Linked DNA regions of Methanotorris formicicus Mc-S-70. The protein of the gene in region 1 binds, or shares a complex with, the protein of each later gene. Links are inferred from orthologs where the notes say so. Each region holds a gene or a part of one and is shown in the gene's direction. Other genes may lie near its edges.

The links. Proteins that work in one complex are often made in the same cells at the same time.
Region 2: the proteins of tuf (region 1) and rpl12p are in contact, whole or in part, in a crystal structure (PDB 3WY9), measured with the Pyrococcus horikoshii proteins. The link is inferred for Methanotorris formicicus Mc-S-70 from one-to-one orthologs. Residues at the interface, in WP_010885563.1 of Pyrococcus horikoshii: Lys125, Glu126, Phe129, Arg132, Thr133, Lys165, Leu166, Thr169, Lys324, Gln326, Leu359, Ala360, Ile369, Glu372, Ile384, Ile422, Ser423, Gln425; in WP_010886059.1 of Pyrococcus horikoshii: Glu96, Glu97, Leu100, Leu103, Ser104, Ala105, Leu106, Phe107, Gly108.
Region 3: the proteins of tuf (region 1) and METFODRAFT_RS03015 are in contact, whole or in part, in a crystal structure (PDB 7CSL), measured with the Pyrococcus horikoshii proteins. The link is inferred for Methanotorris formicicus Mc-S-70 from one-to-one orthologs. Residues at the interface, in WP_010885563.1 of Pyrococcus horikoshii: Val16, Lys20, Ser21, Lys62, Arg65, Glu66, Arg67, Gly68, Val73, Ala74, His75, Ile88, Asp89, Ala90, Pro91, Gly92, His93, Asp95, Phe96, Lys98, Asn99, Gly103, Ala104, Asp227, Val228, Tyr229, Ile231, Val234, Val237, Val239; in WP_010884146.1 of Pyrococcus horikoshii: Phe4, Leu6, Val7, Val9, Arg11, Met13, Pro14, Thr15, Asp16, Pro17, Leu38, Ala39, Lys40, Glu44, Pro45, Ile46, Ala47, Phe48, Gly49, Leu50, Tyr56, Leu58, Arg60, Asp61, Glu62, Glu63, Tyr65, Ser66, Phe67, Asp68.

The regions. Positions count from the first base shown.
Region 1 is NZ_AGJL01000011.1:29,797-33,020, forward strand. Bases 303-3,138 are described here. They hold tuf (translation elongation factor EF-1 subunit alpha), read left to right. Parts: upstream 303-995; coding sequence 996-2,282; downstream 2,283-3,138. Other genes in these bases: METFODRAFT_RS02925 (elongation factor EF-2), read left to right, coding at 303-724; rpsJ (30S ribosomal protein S10), read left to right, coding at 2,362-2,667; METFODRAFT_RS02940 (cation:proton antiporter subunit C), read left to right, coding at 2,955-3,138. Outside these bases: more of METFODRAFT_RS02925, read left to right, coding at 1-302; more of METFODRAFT_RS02940, read left to right, coding at 3,139-3,224. UniProt on the Methanocaldococcus jannaschii protein: GTP hydrolase that promotes the GTP-dependent binding of aminoacyl-tRNA to the A-site of ribosomes during protein biosynthesis.
Region 2 is NZ_AGJL01000022.1:16,733-19,846, reverse strand. What follows is about bases 1-2,871. They hold rpl12p (50S ribosomal protein P1), read left to right. Parts: upstream 1-1,217; coding sequence 1,218-1,526; downstream 1,527-2,871. Other genes in these bases: hisH (imidazole glycerol phosphate synthase subunit HisH), read left to right, coding at 2,328-2,871; METFODRAFT_RS04975 (TATA-box-binding protein), read left to right, coding at 1,701-2,246; METFODRAFT_RS04985 (50S ribosomal protein L10), read left to right, coding at 75-1,085; METFODRAFT_RS04990 (50S ribosomal protein L1), read left to right, coding at 1-49. In the rest of the region: more of hisH, read left to right, coding at 2,872-2,924; METFODRAFT_RS04965 (PHP-associated domain-containing protein), read right to left, coding at 2,921-3,114. UniProt on the Methanocaldococcus jannaschii protein: Forms part of the ribosomal stalk, playing a central role in the interaction of the ribosome with GTP-bound translation factors.
Region 3 is NZ_AGJL01000012.1:834-3,955, forward strand. The notes cover bases 1-2,879. They hold METFODRAFT_RS03015 (elongation factor 1-beta), read left to right. Parts: upstream 1-1,244; coding sequence 1,245-1,514; downstream 1,515-2,879. Other genes in these bases: METFODRAFT_RS03000 (radical SAM protein), read left to right, coding at 1-372; mfnE ([5-(aminomethyl)furan-3-yl]methyl phosphate kinase), read left to right, coding at 392-1,018; METFODRAFT_RS03010 (zinc finger domain-containing protein), read left to right, coding at 1,048-1,212; METFODRAFT_RS03020 (50S ribosomal protein L22), read left to right, coding at 1,773-2,234; METFODRAFT_RS03025 (30S ribosomal protein S3), read left to right, coding at 2,245-2,871. In the rest of the region: rpmC (50S ribosomal protein L29), read left to right, coding at 2,934-3,122. UniProt on the Methanocaldococcus jannaschii protein: Promotes the exchange of GDP for GTP in EF-1-alpha/GDP, thus allowing the regeneration of EF-1-alpha/GTP that could then be used to form the ternary complex EF-1-alpha/GTP/AAtRNA.

The DNA.
Region 1 (3,224 bases):
ACACAACAAACTCTACTTCGTTGTTGAACCATTAGAAGAGAGTGTTTTACAAGCATACAAAGAAGGTAAACTCAAAGATGAGGACTTCAAGAAGAAAACACCACAAGAAGTTGAAAAGGTATTGGTTGAAGCAGGTTTGGATAAAGAAGAGGCAAAAAGAGTAATGTCCATCTATGAAGGAAACATGTTAATCAACATGACAAGAGGTATCATTCACTTAGATGAATCCAGAGAGTTAATTATACAAGGGTTCAAAGAGGCTGTAAGAAACGGACCATTGGCAGCAGAGAAATGTCAAGGAGTTAAAGTTAAGTTAGTAGATGCAGTATTCCATGAAGATGCAATCCACAGAGGTCCTGCTCAGTTAATCCCAGCAGTAAGGTTTGGTATCAGAGATGCCATAATGGAAGCAAAACCTGTCTTATTGGAGCCAATGCAAATGGTATTCATCAGTACCCCACAGGACTACATGGGAGATGCAATAAGAGAAATCAGCAACAGAAGAGGACAAATCTTAGATATGGAGCAAGAAGGAGATATGGCAATTATCAAAGCAAAATGTCCAGTTGCAGAGATGTTTGGATTTGCTGGGGCAATTAGGGGAGCAACTCAAGGTAGGTGTCTCTGGAGTATAGAGTTTGCTGGATTTGAGAAGGTTCCACCTGAATTGCAAGACCAACTAATAAAACAGATAAGGGAAAGAAAGGGATTAAAAGTTGAATAATGGCAAAGTAGGTCGTTGCGTTATAATTGACTAAAACTTAAGTGAAAATCGCCCTTTCAAAAATTTTACAATTCTCAAATAAACAATAAAAATTCCGCAAAACAGCCAATTGCCTCACCATAAAATATATATACCACTTCCTACTATTCACTATTTACCAAATTTTTCCGAATGATAAAATTATTTTCTAATTTTGTGAACTGTTAATTATAATTTTAGTACAATAATAAAAGCAAAAAATATTAAAAATAAAAAATGGAGGTTGTGAAATATGGCAAAACAAAAGCCAGTATTGAACGTTGCATTTATTGGGCACGTTGACGCTGGGAAATCAACAACAATTGGAAGACTTTTATTCGACAGTGGAGCAATTGACCCACAAGTTTTGGAAAGGTTGAAAAGAGAAGCTGCAGAAAAAGGTAAGGCAGGATTCGAGTTTGCTTACGTTATGGATGGTTTAAAAGAAGAGAGAGAAAGAGGAGTTACAATCGACATTGCTCACAAAAAATTCGAAACTCCAAAATACGAAATTACAATTGTCGACTGTCCTGGTCACAGAGACTTCATTAAAAACATGATTACAGGAGCATCACAAGCAGACGCTGCTGTTTTAGTTGTTGACGTAAACGACCACAAAACAGGTATTCAACCACAAACAAGAGAACACATGTTCTTAGCAAGAACATTAGGTATTAACCAAATTGCAGTTGCAATCAACAAAATGGATACAGTAGATTACAGCCAAGAGGCTTATGAAGCAATGAAAAAATTAATCTCAGACCAATTATTAAAAATCTTAGGTTACAACCCAGATGCAATTGACTTCATTCCAGTTGCTTCATACCACGGAGACAACGTTGTTAAGAAATCAGACAAAACACCATGGTACAATGGACCAACATTAGTTGAAGCATTAGACAAATTCAACCCACCACAAAAACCAACAAACTTGCCATTAAGAATCCCAATCCAAGATGTCTACTCAATTACAGGGGTAGGTACAGTTCCTGTTGGTAGAGTAGAAACAGGAGTTATGAAACCAGGAGACAAAGTTGTATTTGAACCAGCAGGAGTTCAAGGAGAAGTTAAATCCATCGAGATGCACCACGAACAAATCGCACAAGCAGAACCAGGAGACAACATTGGTTTCAACGTAAGAGGTGTCAGTAAGAAAGACATTAAGAGAGGAGACGTTTGTGGACACCCAGACAACCCACCAACAGTTGCAGATGAGTTCACAGCACAAATTGTTGTCTTACAGCACCCATCAGTTATTACAGTTGGTTACACACCTGTATTCCACGCACACACAGCACAAGTTGCATGTACATTCATAGAAATTATGAAAAAATTAAACCCAGCAACTGGTGAAGTTTTAGAAGAAAACCCAGACTTCATTAAAGCAGGAGATGCTGCAATCATTAAAGTTAAGCCAACAAAACCAATGGTCATTGAAAACGTAAAAGAAATTCCACAACTCGGAAGATTCGCTATCAGAGATATGGGTATGACAATTGCAGCAGGTATGGCTATAGATGTTAAAGCAAAAAACAAATAAATTAACTAACTAATTTCTTTTTTTATTTTTTTATACCAATTCTTTTTTTAAATACATTAAAAATAAAAGAGGGAAGAGTATGCAAAAAGCAAGGATAAAATTAAGCAGTACAAACCACAAAGAATTGGATGAAGTTTGTAGGCAAATAAAACAAATTGCAGAAAAAACAGGAGTAGATATTTCAGGACCGATTCCATTACCAACAAAGATATTAAAAATAGTAACAAGAAAAGCACCAGATGGAGAAGGTTCTGAAACATATGAAAGATGGTACATGAGAATCCACAAAAGATTAATTGACATTGAAGCAGATGAGAGAACATTAAGACACATAATGAAAGTTAAAATACCAGATTCAGTCCAAATAGAGATTCAGTTTAAATAGGCTTTTTTAGATGTTTAATTTTGCAAAAGCTCACTAACGGTTGCAATCCAATTGGGGATTGCAACGACTTTCTTTTTTTGATTATTTTATGCATTTTCTTAATAACCTGTAAATTAGAGGGTCATTCTTTTATTTTAAATATTAATATGATATATTTGAATATTTAATATAATGATTTACTTTAATTAACTTTTCTTTGAGCATACAACATACCGCAATATTTATATATATAGTGGTGGATAATTTGTCATTAATTATAATGATAAATTTTGTGATTTGGTGGGATTATGGAGCTCCAAATAGTATCATTTATAACCGCAGGGGTGTTAATAGTTATTGGTTTATATGGCGTTTTTTTTGTTGATAATGTTATTAAAAAGATTATTGCTTTATCTGCAATGGGTAATGGAGTTAATTTGGTTTTAATTGCGATGGGTTATAACGGAGGAGTAGTTCCAATAAAACTTCCAAATATGCCTCTTGAGGTTTTCGCATCAAAGAGTGCCTATCCATTGCCACAAGCACTGGTTTTGACAAATATCGTCATTGAAGCATCG
Region 2 (3,114 bases), on another replicon or contig:
TGCATATACAAAACTCACAATGGGGCCAGCAGTTAAAATAGAAAAATAAGGGGATGAAAAAAATGACATCAGCAGTGGAAACACAACGTAAAATTGCCCCTTGGAAAATTGAGGAAGTAAATACATTAAAAGAACTCCTAAAAAGCAAGCCTATTGTAGCAATAATTGACATGATGGAAGTTCCTGCAAGGCAACTCCAAGAAATTAGAGACAAGATTAGAGGAAAAATGATTTTAAGAATGTCAAGAAACTCCCTTATTATAAGGGCAATTCAGGAATTATCTGAAGAAACAAACAATCCTGAATTTGCTAAACTTACTGACTATGTTGAGAAAGGGGCAGCAATCCTTGTTACAGACATGAATCCATTCAAATTATATAAAGAATTGGAGGCAAGTAAGACACCCGCTCCTATAAAAGGAGGGGCAATTGCACCTTGTGACATTAAAGTCCAAAAAGGTTCAACAGGAATGCCTCCAGGGCCATTCCTTGGAGAACTTAAGAGTGTAGGTATCCCAGCAGCGATTGAAAAAGGTAAAATTGCAATTAAAGAAGACAAGGTTGTTGTTAAGGCAGGAGAGGTCGTTTCGCACAAACTTGCAACAGTCCTTTCCGCATTAGGAATTAAGCCAATAAAAGTTGGGTTGAACTTACTCGCTGCTTATGAAGATGGAATCATCTACACACCAGATGTATTGAAGATAGATGAAGAAGAATTTATATCAAAAATACAAAATGCATACATGCATGCAGTTAACATATCAGTTAACGCAGCAATTCCAACAAAAGATACAATCGAATTACTCATACAAAAAGCATTCCTCAATGCAAGAGCAGTATCTATTGAAAGTGCATTCCTTACAGATAAAACAGCAAGTGACATCATTGGTAAGGCATACGCACAAATGCTATCTCTTGCAGGAAAACTTAGCGATGATGCATTAGACGATGAGTTAAGAGAGAAATTATCAGCAAATGCAAGTGCTGCTCTAACTCCAGCAGAAGAAGAGGGGAAGAAAGAAGAAGAGAAGAAAGAGGAGAAGAAAGAAGAACAGGCTGCAGTTGGTTTGGCATTATTGTTCTAAACAATTTTTCTTAAGAATGCATGTCACCGAAAAATATATATAAGATACTTGAAAATACAAAAGAAACTAATAAAATTATGGAAAAACATATAATCAACAAAGAAACACATTATAATTGTGGAGGTGTAATTTATGGAATACGTATATGCGGCATTATTATTGCACGCTGCTGGAAAAGAAATTACAGAAGATGCAGTTAAGAGCGTTTTAAGTGCAGCAGGTGTTGATGTAGATGATGCAAGAGTTAAAGCATTAGTTGCTGCATTAGAAGGAGTAAATATCGATGAGGCAATTGAAAACGCTGCAATGCCAGTTGCTGCAGCAGCTCCAGCAGCAGCACCAACTCCAGCAGCAGAAGAGAAGAAAGAAGAAGAGAAAAAAGAAGAGAAGAAAGAAGACACAACCGCTGCAGCAGCAGGACTTGCTGCATTGTTCGGATAAGTCCTCTATTTTCCTTTTTTATTTTATTTTGGGCATTTTAATTTGTATATTTAAATATTATTGTTTTTTTATTTATTGAATTTATATAGTTGGATGTTTTAATAATTCTTAAAAACATTTATATATTTTATAAATTAAAGAAATTATAACTATATGAATAACACTGGTGAAATCATGGAACCAAAGATAAAGATTGTTAATGTTGTTGTCTCCACACAGATAGGTAGTGATATTGATTTAGAAGAGGCAGCATTGATATTAGATAATGCTGAATACGAACCAGAACAATTTCCAGGATTAGTTTGCAGGTTATCAGAACCAAAGGTGGCTTTATTAATATTTAGAAGTGGGAAAGTAAATTGTACGGGGGCTAAAAGTAAAGAAGAGGCTGAAGTAGCAATTAAAAAAATAATTAAAGAATTAAAAGATGCGGGAATGGATATAATCGATGACCCGGAAGTTAAAGTTCAGAACATGGTTGCTACTGCTGATTTGGGAATTGAACCAAATTTGGATGATATAGCATTGATGATTGAAGGAACTGAATACGAACCAGAACAATTTCCAGGATTGGTTTATAGGTTGGATGACCCAAAAGTCGTGGTTTTAATATTTGGTAGTGGAAAAGTTGTTATAACAGGATTGAAGAAAGAAGGGGATGCAGAAATTGCATTAAATAAAATATTAGAAACCTTGAGAGAAATTGAAGAGATAAAATAAACACCTATTTTTCTCATCAATTTATGATTTAATTTTATTTTATTTTTTATTCAAATTTAATTGTAAAAATGGAGAGATATCATGATAACGATAATCGACTACAACGCTGGAAATTTGAGGAGTATCAAAAAGGCTGTTGAATTGTATGAGAGAAATGTGGTAATTACAAACGATAAGGAAGAGATTCTAAGTGCTGATAAAGTCATTCTTCCCGGTGTTGGTAATTTCGGAGATGCAATGAAAAATTTAGAAAATTTAAAAGATGTGATTTACAAAATTGTAGAAGAAAGAGTTCCATTTTTAGGCATTTGTTTAGGGATGCAGTTACTATTAGAGGAAAGCGAAGAATGTAAAGATATAGAAGGCCTCGGCATTATAAAGGGAAATGTAGTAAAATTTAAAAACGTTGATAAGATTCCACACATGGGATGGAACAACGTTAAAAAAGTAAAAGATATTCCCCTATTTGAAAATATAAAGGATAACGAATATTTCTACTTTGTGCATTCCTACTATGTGAATCCAACAGAGGAGGATGTAATAGTAGGAACATGCGATTATGGTATAGAATTTCCATGTGTTATTAATAAAGATAACGTCTATGCTACCCAATTCCATCCAGAGAAAAGTGGAAAAGTTGGGTTAAAGATGATAGAGAATTTTGTTGAATTGATTTAAATGTTTTCTTTTAATTTGTTTTTTGCCTTTCTTTTTAAATAGAGGTTTCCCAAAACCCCTGCAATTAATGGTAAAGGGGTTGCAATATAAATTAAACCTCCAAACATCGCAAGGAGTTTTTTGTGGAATCTTATATTTAACGTTGGATTTTTAAACATCATAGATTTTATCAGGGTTTTTTCTGATACAT
Region 3 (3,122 bases), on another replicon or contig:
GATGAAATACACGTTGATTTAAAGGCATTTGATGATGAAAAGCACAAATATCTAACTGGAAAATCAAATAAAAATGTTTTAAAATGCATAGAATACTTAGCAGATAAAAATTTCAACTTTGAAGTAGATACTGTCCTAATCCCCAATATTGTTGATGTTGATGAGATTGAAAAGATTGCAGAATTTTTAAGTAGATGGGATGTTAAGTATAGGATTATTGGATACACTCCATTTAACAATAATCTAAATGCACGAAAACCAACAAAGGAAGAACTTTTAAAGGCAAAAGAAATTGCAAAAAAATATTTAAGTGATGTATCAACATCCTTAGATTTTAGGAGGCATAAGGCATCTAAAAAAATAATACTATAAAAGTTAAAAAAGTGAAACCATGCTAATAAAAATAGGGGGTAGTTTAACATATCATGCAGAAAAATTATTAAATGAATTAAAAAAAATAGAGAAGCCAATAATTATTATTCCTGGAGGAGGAGAGTTTGCCAATGTTGTTAGGAAACTCTACGAAAAGACAAATTTAAATGACAGAGGGGCGCATAAACTTGCAACTCTCTGTGTTGATTTGATGGGGATGTATTTTTCAGAGATTTCTTGCATAGAAACAACAGATAATCTTTTTGATGCAAAGAGGATATTGGAAAAAAATGGTAAAGTTATCTTTTTACCTTCAAAATTAGTCCTTTCGACTGATGAATTACCCCACTCTTGGGATGTAACATCTGATACAATAGCATTGTATGTGGCAAAGTTCTTAAACTTGAAGGAAATAATAGTTGCGACTGATGTTGATGGGGTATATGATAAATATCCTGGAGGGAAATTATTAAATACTATAAGTGCAAAAGACATTAGAGGTTTCACGTCTGTTGATAAACACTTACCCCAACTACTTATAAAATATAAAATGAACTGTTATGTAGTGAATGGGAAACATCCTGAGAGAATAATTAATTTATTAAACGGAAAAATGAGTATATGCACAAAAATAACATGGTTTTAACAATATCATAAAATAAAAATGGTGGTAGGATGAAATACAGGTGTATATCATGCAATGCTGAAATTGCTCCAAGAGAGTATGCGACAAGGTTCCCATGCCCAAACTGTGGTAAAGTAGAGATAGTTAGATGTGAGAAATGCAGAAAATTAAGTAACCCATACAAGTGCCCAGAGTGTGGGTACGAAGGGCCATAAAGTTATAATATAATAAATAACAGGGTGAAATAATGGCGAAAGTTCTTGCTAAGATAAAAGTTATGCCAACAAGTCCAGAAGTAAACAAAGAGGAATTAAAAGAGAAAGTTAAAGAAACAGTAGAAAAAACAGATGCAATTTTTAGAGGAATCTCAGACGAACCATTGGCATTTGGTTTGTATGCAGTTTATGTTGTTGTAGAGATGGAAGAAAAAGAAGGAGGAACAGAAGAAATCGAAAAAGCATTGAGTGACTTGGGGGATGTAGAGAGTGTAGAAGTTGTCGAAGTATCACTTGCTTAAATTTAATATCAATTTAGTTTTATATGACATTCTTTTCTTTAAATTTATTTTAAATATGTTTAATTGACAATGGTAATATTCACTTAAAAATTAAATTTTTTATATCTATAACAAACACTATTTGGTGCATAATAAAATATATAAATAAGTTCAATTAAATAAAGAGAGTTATTAGGGTTTTGGTAAAAGAATTTTTATATATGGGTGTAAAACACGTTTACGGCATTATCATTTAGATTGAATTCTGAGGTGAATGGAATGGCAAAACTAAACTACAAAATAGATGTAGATCCTAACAAAACTGCAAGAGCAATGGGTAAGGCATTGAAAATCTCAAGAAAACATGCAATAGAAATCTGCAGGGAGTTAAATGGTATGAAGTTGGATGATGCTATCGAATATTTGAAAGATGTTATTGCATTAAAGAGGCATATTCCATTTAAGAGACACTGCAAGGATGTCCCACACAGAAAGGGTAAATTTGGATGGCATGCTGGTAGATACCCAGTAAAGGCATCAAGAGAAATCTTGAAAGTATTGGAAAATGCTAAGAAAAATGCAGAATACAAAGGTTTAAATGCTGAAAAATTGAGAATCAAGCACATCTCATCAAACAAAGGTCCAACAATCAAGAGATACATGCCAAGGGCATTTGGTAGAGCATCACCTAAGTTCCAAGAAACTGTCCATATACAAGTTATATTAGAAGAATACCACTAGGAGGGTTAGCATGATTGAGAGGATATTCGTAGATGACAATATCAAAGAGATGTTAATTGATGAGTACTTTAAAAAGGCATTAGCAAAGGCAGGATACAGCCACATGGAGATTAGAAAAACACCTATTGGAACAAAAATAACAATATATGCAGAGAAACCTGGTTTTGTCATTGGTAGAAGAGGAAAAAGAGTAAAAGAATTAACAGAAACTCTTGAAAACACATACAAAGTAGATAAACCACAAATTGAAGTTAAATCCATTGACGATCCAAACTTAGACCCAGAGGTAGTTGCACAGAAAATTGCATCCTCATTAGAAAGAGGAATGCACTTCAGAAGAGTCGCTCACGCAGCAGTTAGAAGAGTTATGAATGCAGGGGCAAAAGGTGTTGTTGTAATCATTTCTGGAAAATTAACTGGAGAGAGAGCAAGAACAGAAAAATTCATGGCTGGATACATGAAACACTGTGGAGATCCATCAGAAACACTTGTCAGAAAAGCATTTAAACTTGCTAAATTGAAGTTGGGAGTTATTGGTGTAACTGTAAAGATTATGCCACCAGATATTGTATTACCAGATGAAGTCATCATTAAAGATGAGGAAATTAAAGAAGTTTCTGAAGAGGTTATGGAATAAACCCCTCAAATATCTTTATAAATTTGTTTTTAGGACTTAACTTATTAATTGGGGTGAAAAACATGGCGATTTTAAGGGCAAATGAAATTAGAGAAATGAGTATAGAAGAGATGAGAGAAAAACTTGTGGAGTTAAAGAAGGAATTGTTAAAAGAAAATGTACACAAAGCAGTTGGTGGAGCACCTTCAAACCCTGGGAGAGTTAAAGAATTAAAAAGAACTATAGCAAGAATATTGACCATAATGAATGAA